Regions from separate parts of the Pantoea sp. E956-1 genome, predicted to be linked through region 1. Evidence: predicted binding sites of a transcription regulator. Region 1 holds the regulator's gene; each other region holds the start of a gene.
The links. The regulator PhoB, encoded in region 1, activates phosphate uptake and scavenging genes when phosphate is short. The targets are predictions, from matches to a motif close to CTGTCATAAAACTGNCNNAT.

Region 1 (2,205 bases):
CGCTGCTGATAGTGGTGGGCGATCGCTTCCAGCAGCGAGGTCTGCTTGTCGCGTCCCGACTGACCCGCCCGGCTGCGCAGAATATCGCGCGGCCTCAGATAGGGAATCGCACACAGCAGCGCGCCCGGCTCGCCCTGCCGGGTGTTGAGCAGCAACACATCATCCTGCTCCTGCGGGGTGGCGATCACCCGGGTATTGAGACAGGCGAGCAGCTCACGCGACTCATTCAGCGTCGCAACGGAATCGTGGTTGCCCGCCAGCACAATCAGCTGACAGCCGCTGGGCTGCAGCGCCACTACAAAGCGGTTAAACATCTCGCGGGCGTAGCTGGGCGGCGTGCCGGTATCAAACAGATCGCCTGCAATAATCAACGCATCCACCTGATGCTGTTCAATCTGGCACAACAGCCAGTCGAGAAACGCCTGATGTTCCGCTGCCCGACTTTTGTTGTAAAAGAACTGCCCCAGATGCCAGTCCGCAGTATGAATGATGCGCATGATAAGTCCCTGCCGTTGTGATTCGCCCGGCGATTATACTGGCTCTGCGGCCAAAGCAAAAAATTGTCGCTGCGCTGTCATAAATGATTACCAGTGAGGTTACCGGCAGGTTATGTTTTTCATAAAAGTGTCACAAATCTGACGCATAATGGCGCCGCGAATCTCAGTGACATCCGTCATAATCAGCAGGAGTAATAATGGCTAAGCGCATTTTGGTTGTGGAGGATGAAGCCCCCATCCGTGAAATGTTGTGTTTTGTTCTGGAGCAGAACGACTATCAGCCAATCGAGGCGGAAGATTATGACAGCGCCATTGGCAAGCTGATTGAACCCTGGCCCGACCTGATTTTGCTGGACTGGATGTTACCCGGTGGCAGCGGTATTCAGTTTATCAAACATCTGAAACGCGAGGCGATGACACGCGATATCCCGGTGATGATGCTCACCGCGCGCGGCGAAGAGGAAGATCGGGTGCGCGGCCTGGAAGTGGGTGCCGATGATTACATTACCAAGCCCTTTTCACCCAAAGAGCTGATGGCGAGAATCAAAGCGGTGATGCGCCGTATTTCGCCGATGGCCGTGGAAGAGGTGATTGAGATGCAGGGGCTGAGTCTGGATCCCTCCTCACATCGCGTGATGTCCGAAACCACGCCGCTGGAGATGGGCCCCACCGAATATAAGCTGCTGCACTTCTTTATGACCCACCCGGAACGCGTCTACAGCCGCGAACAGTTGCTGAACCACGTCTGGGGCACCAATGTGTATGTGGAAGATCGTACTGTCGATGTTCACATCCGCCGTTTACGTAAAGCGCTGGAAGTGTCCGGCCACGATCGCATGGTACAAACCGTTCGCGGAACAGGGTATCGTTTCTCTGCCCGCTACTAAACGGAGCCTTAACCGTGCTGGAACGCCTCTCCTGGAAGAGATTACTGACAGAACTGCTGCTGGTCTGTCTGCCCGCAGTGCTGCTGGGCCTGCTGTTCGGCGGTCTGCCCTGGTGGCTGCTGCTGAGCGTGCTGACGGTGCTGTTGTGGCATTTTCACAATCTGATGCGGCTGTCGCACTGGCTGTGGCTCGACCGCACCATGACGCCACCAGCCGGGCGTGCCAGCTGGGAACCACTGTTTTATGGTCTTTACCAGATGCAGCTCCGCAACCGGCGGCGGCGGCGTGAACTGGGCAATCTGATTAAGCGTTTCCGCAGCGGTGCCGAGTCGCTGCCGGATGCGGTGATCCTGACCACCGAAGAGGGCACCATTTTCTGGTGTAACGGCCTGGCGCAGCAGCACCTGGGTCTGCGCTGGCCGGAAGATAATGGCCAGAACATCCTCAATCTGCTCCGTTATCCGGAGTTCTCCCGCTATCTTCGCCAGCGCGATTTCGACAAGCCGCTGACGCTGGTGCTGAACAACAAACTTCACATGGAGTTCCGCGTCATGCCCTACAGCGAGGGGCAGTGGCTGCTGGTGGCGCGTGATGTCACGCAGATGCATCAGCTGGAGGGGGCACGCCGCAACTTCTTTGCCAACGTCAGCCATGAATTGCGCACACCGCTCACGGTGCTGCAGGGCTACCTGGAGATGATGAACGACTCGGTAATGAGCGAGCCTTCGCGCAGCAAAGCGCTGCACACCATGTCGGAGCAGACGCGCCGCATGGACAGCCTCGTCAAACAGCTGCTGACGCTGTCGCGCATTGAAGCTGCG
Region 2 (2,205 bases), on a different contig from region 1:
GACCAGTCGAGGATGCCGTAGCGCAGCAGATAGACAAACACGTTGGCCAGTGCGATGTACCACAGTAGCTTGTTCGGCAGCACATATTTCATGAAGATCTGTTTTGCCGTCAGCTCCTCTTCATGGCTGGCATCGTAGTCAGGAGGATAGTCGTTTTTATACTCTTCAATCGGCGGCAGACCGCAGGATTGCGGGGTATCGCGCATCAGGGCAAAAGCCAGAATCGCTATGGCAATCGCGCCAAACGCCGGCATATAGAGTGCCGCTTTCCAGTCGTTAAACCACGCCATACCGAGCAGGAACAGCAGAGGCGGAATACCGCCGCCCACGTTATGGGCGCAGTTCCAGATCGAGACGATCCTGCCGCGCTCCTTTTGCGACCACCAGTGAACCATGGTACGTCCACAGGGTGGCCAGCCCATGCCCTGGAACCAGCCGCAGATAAACAGCAGCACGAACATCACCATAATGCTGGAGGTGGCCCAGGGGACGAATCCCATGATCAGCATTACTGTCGCGGCCAGAATCAGACCTGCCGGTAAAAAGACGCGCGGGTTTGATCGGTCAGAGACCGAGCCCATGATGAATTTTGAAAAGCCGTAGGCAATGGAGATGCCGGATAGGGCAAAACCGAGATCGCCTCGTGAAAAACCCTGCTCCACCAGATAGGGCATGGCGAGGGCGAAGTTTTTTCTGACCAGATAGTAGGCCGCGTAACCAAAGAAGATCCCGATGAAAATTTGCCAGCGCAGACGACGGTAGAGCGGATCAACGTGATCCTCCGCCACCTGCGGCTGACGTGGTGCAGGTTTAAAAATGCTCAGCATCAGTGAGGCCCTCCAGGGCACATTATGGTTTTTAATTCCCAGCAGGTTGGGGCAGGAAAAGAGCAGAAGAAAATGGACGCAGAATGTTCCATTTCGCGCAAAGAATAGTGTTAGTTGCAGAACGTTACTGTGATGAATGACACATTTGTTACAGTTTTATTACAACTTAGAGCGGAAGTGATCATGCGATGGATCATTTCGCGCATTTTATCTGGCTGAAAGATCTTTCTGTAGGCAGTTATATCAGGAGGCAAAAGCCCTTTTCCGATGGACATGCTGATCGCCTGGTTTGTAATCAGATGTCAACCAGATTTCACAGCCTGATGGCAGCACATTGTTTACACTGACGGCCTGTTAATTTCGGGATCGTCGCCGTGTTTTTATTGATTATTACCACCATCCTGTGGGCCTTTTCGTTCAGCCTGATTGGCGAATACCTTGCCGGGCAGGTGGACAGCTGGTTCTCTGTACTGATGCGACTGGCGCTGGCTGCACTGGTTTTTTTACCTTTCCTGCGCTGGCGTGGTCATCGCCCTTCAACGCTGTTGCTTTACATGCTGGTCGGGATGCTGCAGCTGGGCGTGATGTATCTGCTGAGTTTCGAAGCCTATCTCTACCTTAGCGTGTCGGAATTCCTGCTGTTTACGGTGATGACGCCGCTTTATGTGACGCTGATTTACGATCTGATCAGCCGTCGTCCACTGCGCATCGGCTATATCTTCAGTGCACTTCTGGCTGTGGCAGGTGCGGCGATTATTCGCTATGACAAAGTCAGCGATCATTTCTGGTTTGGTCTGCTGTTAGTGCAACTGGCAAACATCTGCTTCGCGGCGGGAATGGTGGGCTATAAGCGTCTGCAGGAGACCCGCCCGATGCCGCAGCACGCGGCCTTCTCCTGGTTCTATCTGGGTGCGGTGTTGATTGCGGTGATCGCCTGGTGTGCCTGGGGCAATCCGCAGAAGTTGCCAACCACCCCATTGCAGTGGGGCATTCTGGTCTGGCTGGGCATTGCGGCTTCCGGTCTCGGCTATTTTATGTGGAATTATGGTGCGACCCAGGTCGATGCCGGCACGCTGGGCATTATGAATAACATGCACGTTCCTGCCGGGCTGCTGGTGAATCTGGCTATCTGGCAGGAGAAACCGCACTGGCCAGGCTTTATTGCGGGCGCACTGGTGATCCTCGCCTCGCTGTGGGTGCACAAGCGCTGGGTGGTGGGGCGCAGTGAACGATCATAAACAGGGCGGCAACAGTGGTGCGGCCTCCCGGGCTGGCGCGTCCGATCGCGAAGGAATCTTACAGGATGGTTCAGAAACGCGCCCGGCGCTTTTTTCCCCCTGCGACGAATGCTCCACCGATGACCCGCTTTCACTCCCAG
Region 3 (2,205 bases), on a different contig from region 1:
TCTTTACGCGCCCGGTCGCCTTTGTACATGCCGCCAATCTGCGGAATGGTCACGTGCGACTCATCCACCACCAGCAGGCCATCGGCGGGCAGATAGTCAAACAGCGTCGGTGGCGCTTCGCCCGGTCCGCGTGCGGAGAGGTAGCGTGAGTAGTTCTCAATACCGGAGCAGTAGCCCAGCTCACTCATCATCTCCAGGTCAAACTGGGTACGCTGGGTAATGCGCTGCTCTTCCAGCAGCTTATTGTTCTCCAGCAGCACCCGGCGGCGGTCCGCCAGCTCGACTTTGATATCTTCCATCGCCTGCAGAATACGTTCACGCGGCGTGACGTAGTGCGTCTTGGGGTAGATGGTAAAGCGCGGCACGACCGAATCGATCTGGCCGGTCAGCGGGTCAAACAGCGACAAACGCTCAACCTCTTCGTCAAACAGCTCGACGCGCAGCGCAATGTCGTCCGACTCCGCCGGGAAGATATCGATCACTTCGCCGCGCACCCGGAAGGTGCCGCGCTGAAACGCCTGGTCGTTGCGGGTGTACTGTAGCTCTGACAGACGGCGCAGAATACTGCGCTGATCGATAATCATGCCGCGGGTCAGGTGCAGCATCATTTTCAGATAGAGATCGGGATCGCCCAGACCGTAGATAGCCGAAACCGACGCCACCACAATGACATCGCGCCGTTCCAGCAGCGCCTTGGTGGCCGACAGACGCATCTGTTCGATATGTTCGTTCACCGATGCATCCTTTTCGATAAAGGTGTCGGAGCTCGGCACATAGGCTTCAGGCTGGTAGTAGTCGTAGTAAGAGACGAAAAACTCGACGGCGTTGTCCGGGAAAAACTCTTTCATCTCGCCATAGAGCTGGGCGGCCAGCGTCTTGTTCGGCGCCAGCACCATGGTCGGACGGTTGAGGTCGGCAATCACGTTGGCAACGGTAAACGTTTTACCGGAGCCGGTTACGCCTAATAAGGTCTGATGGGCCAGTCCATCCTCCAGCCCCTCTTCCAGGCGACGGATCGCCTCAGGCTGGTCGCCCGAAGGTTTAAAGGCGGAGTTCAATTTAAAGGCTTTGCTCATGAATGCAGTTCCTGCTGGAGAAGTCGGCGGGCAGGCACTCATTTTACTCTGCTATGGTGATTTTGCCAGAAAATAATACTGGATATAAAAACAGTATTGGTGCAATGTTAACGCCAGCAGGATAGCACCTGATGTCTCTGCAGGCTGGCAGCGTTATCGCTCAGCTTGTTGCGCAATGTTATCCCCAGGCAGGGATCTGATTTAACATTTGTCAATAGAGTGTCACAAAATTACAGTACGGTTACCTGACAGATAATTCTCAGGCTTGTTTTTTGATAACAAACTGATTTTATTAAAATAAGGCTATGAGGCCAGATTCTCGTCATTATGTTACCAGGCCGCGTATTTCCTCGCTTCCAACTGGTTTTCATTACCTAATGCACAAGGTTATCCACAGGAATGGTGGATAAGTGATGGCAGCCCCGACGCCATCAGCTGTGTATAATTTTTCCCTGCCTTCTCACCACCGTGAAAATAATTTTTTTTGCGTTAAATTTCGCGTCGCCTGCTGCCGGATTATTCTGCAATTTTAATCTGTCACCGGGTGCCGCACGCAAATCTTCACACCTCATACTAAGATTCTTAATCGGACTTGCTGCCACGTTACCGTACCTCTGCACCAGAAACAGCGCCCCGAGGCACTGCAAAAGTGCAGGCGCGTGATCACCGTGGGGAATTGATAAGTTTTTCTCACCTTTCTTCCCTGACACGAGGCGCTCCGGCAGGAAACAGGGCCGTTTTTAGATCTGGCCTGGGAATTGCAGGAGTCAGTGGCGTCACCGCGCTGAACGCGCACTGTGCTGCAATGGCGAGGCTGCCGTTGCTGATGACTTGTTTGCCAGACGACAGAGCGCGGAAGCAATCAGGCTAATGATCGGGAAGGAGAGTGTCAGATGCTGAGTTTACGTTCGGTAAATCAATTTTACGGTCAAAATCATATTCTGTGGGATGTGGACCTGGATCTGTCGCCTGGCACCTGCACCGGCATTCTGGGCCGTCCGGGCATGGGTAAAACCACGCTGGTGAACTGCATCATGGGCAGATTGCCGATTAACAGCGGCTCTATCTCCTGGAAAGAGGATGGCTCGCCGCCGGAAGATCTGCTGCTGCAACCGGCTGAACAGCGGGC
Region 4 (2,205 bases), on a different contig from region 1:
CGGGTTCGTCACTGGTGCGGGAATCTGACCTGGCGCTGATGACCAAAGCGGGAACCGAAATCGGCGTCGCCTCTACCAAAGCGTTCACCACCCAGTTAGCGGTGCTGCTGATGCTGGTGGCGAAACTGGGCCGTCTGAAAGGGATGTCTGCCGAGACTGAACATGAGATCGTTCATGCACTGCAGGCGTTGCCGAACCGGATTGAGCAGATGCTGGCGCAGGATAAGCTGATTGAAAATCTGGCAGAAGGCTTCTCTGACAAGCATCACGCGCTGTTCCTGGGTCGTGGCGATCAATACCCGATTGCCATGGAAGGGGCGCTGAAGCTCAAGGAGATCTCCTATATTCATGCGGAAGCCTACGCCGCAGGCGAGCTGAAACACGGCCCACTGGCGCTGATTGATGCGGACATGCCGGTGATTGTGGTGGCACCTAACAACGAACTGCTGGAGAAGCTCAAATCCAACATCGAAGAGGTGCGTGCACGCGGCGGCCTGCTCTATGTGTTTGCCGATCAGGATGCGGGCTTCAGCGACAGTGACGGGATGAAGATTATCCCGTTGCCGCATGTCGAAGAAGTGATTGCGCCTATCTTCTACACGGTGCCGTTACAGTTACTCTCCTATCACGTCGCCCTGATCAAAGGGACCGACGTCGATCAGCCACGTAACCTGGCAAAATCGGTTACTGTGGAATAACCTGGTGGGCCCCGTCGCGGGCCCACTTCATTCTGGTCCTCTGTCATATAACTGTCATATTTCCTACATTTAGCTGTCATCAAACTGTCCTATTTTCCCTCCTGCAGCAATCACAGACTCTTACTAAAACGGCCCCAAGCCTGACTTTTCTCCCCTGGAGGGAATATGACACTGATGCGTAGCACCGTAGCCCGAATCCTCGCCACCACCTTCGCCGTAAGCGCGGTATCTGCTTTTGCGGCAACCGATCTCACAGGCGCAGGCGGGACGTTCCCGGCGCCGGTTTATGCCAAGTGGGCAGCAGAATATCAAAAAGCCACCGGTAGCAAAGTTAACTACCAGGGTATCGGTTCATCAGGCGGCGTTAAACAGATCATCGCCAAAACAGTCGATTTCGGTGCGTCTGATGCGCCAATGAAAGATGAAGATCTGCAGAAAAATGGTCTGTTCCAGTTTCCGACCGTGATCGGTGGCGTGGTGCTGGCGGTTAACCTGCCAGGTATCAAGTCAGGTCAGCTGACGCTGGATGGCAAAACCGTCGGTGATATTTACCTCGGCACCATCAAAAAGTGGAACGACCCGGCGATTGCCAAACTTAACCCAGGCGTGAAACTGCCAGAGACCAACATCAACGTGGTACGTCGCGCTGATGGTTCAGGCACCTCATTCGTCTTCACCAGCTATCTGGCGAAAGTGAACCCGGACTGGAACAGCAAAATTGGTAAAGGCAACACCGTCAACTGGCCGGTCGGTCTGGGCGGTAAAGGTAACGACGGCGTCGCCGCGTTTGTACAGCGTCTGCCGGGTTCAATCGGCTATGTCGAATACGCCTACGCCAAACAGAACAATCTGACCTACACCAAACTGATGGATGCCGATGGCAAGCCGGTTGCACCGAGCGAAACCAGCTTCAGTAATGCCGCGAAAGGCGCTGACTGGAGCAAATCTTTTGCTCAGGACCTGACCTTCCAGAAGGGTGCTGATGCCTGGCCAATCTCTTCAACCACCTTCATTCTGATTTACAAAGATCAGGCGAATGCGGCCAAAGGCAGCGAAGTGCTGAAGTTCTTCGACTGGGCTTACAAAAGCGGCAGCAAAACCGCCACAGCGCTGGACTATGCTGCGCTGCCAGAGAGCGTGACCGAACAGATTCGCGCGGCCTGGAAAGCCAATATCAAAGACAGTTCTGGTAAAGCGCTTTATCAGTAATTGACCGACCCTGACCGGACAGCGGTCCGGTCAGACCCAACGGGCGGCGTCATGCCGTCCTGATAACTTCTGAAGACTGAGACTTCTATGGCTGCAACGAAGCCGGCATTCAAAGCCCCAGGCAAACAAGGTGACAAGATTTTTGGCGCGCTGGTCAGGCTGGCTGCGCTGATTGTCCTGTTACTGATGGGTGGCATTATTGTCTCCCTGATCATCTCCTCGTGGCCCAGCATCCAGAAGTTTGGTTTCGCCTTTTTGTGGACCAAAACCTGGGATGCACCCAACGAACAATTTGGCG

Region 2: the regulator PhoB is predicted to act here: its motif matches at 973-992, upstream of glpT (glycerol-3-phosphate transporter).
Region 3: the regulator PhoB is predicted to act here: its motif matches at 1,285-1,304, upstream of uvrB (excinuclease ABC subunit UvrB).
Region 4: the regulator PhoB is predicted to act here: its motif matches at 739-758, upstream of pstS (phosphate ABC transporter substrate-binding protein PstS).

Annotation. Positions count from the first base shown of each region.
Region 1 covers NZ_CEUYZP010000010.1:12,808-15,012, reverse strand. The annotation lists gene sbcD (exonuclease subunit SbcD) at 1-497, opposite strand, end outside; gene phoB (phosphate response regulator transcription factor PhoB) at 695-1,384, shown strand; gene phoR (phosphate regulon sensor histidine kinase PhoR) at 1,399-2,205, shown strand, end outside.
Region 2 covers NZ_CEUYZP010000007.1:26,647-28,851, reverse strand. The annotation lists gene glpT (glycerol-3-phosphate transporter) at 1-827, opposite strand, end outside; gene AC0T7J_RS16795 (carboxylate/amino acid/amine transporter) at 1,202-2,065, shown strand.
Region 3 covers NZ_CEUYZP010000002.1:172,830-175,034, reverse strand. The annotation lists gene uvrB (excinuclease ABC subunit UvrB) at 1-1,076, opposite strand, end outside; gene AC0T7J_RS08335 (hypothetical protein) at 1,508-1,786, opposite strand; gene AC0T7J_RS08330 (ABC transporter ATP-binding protein) at 1,970-2,205, shown strand, end outside.
Region 4 covers NZ_CEUYZP010000007.1:216,027-218,231, reverse strand. The annotation lists gene glmS (glutamine--fructose-6-phosphate transaminase (isomerizing)) at 1-698, shown strand, start outside; gene pstS (phosphate ABC transporter substrate-binding protein PstS) at 864-1,907, shown strand; gene pstC (phosphate ABC transporter permease PstC) at 1,995-2,205, shown strand, end outside.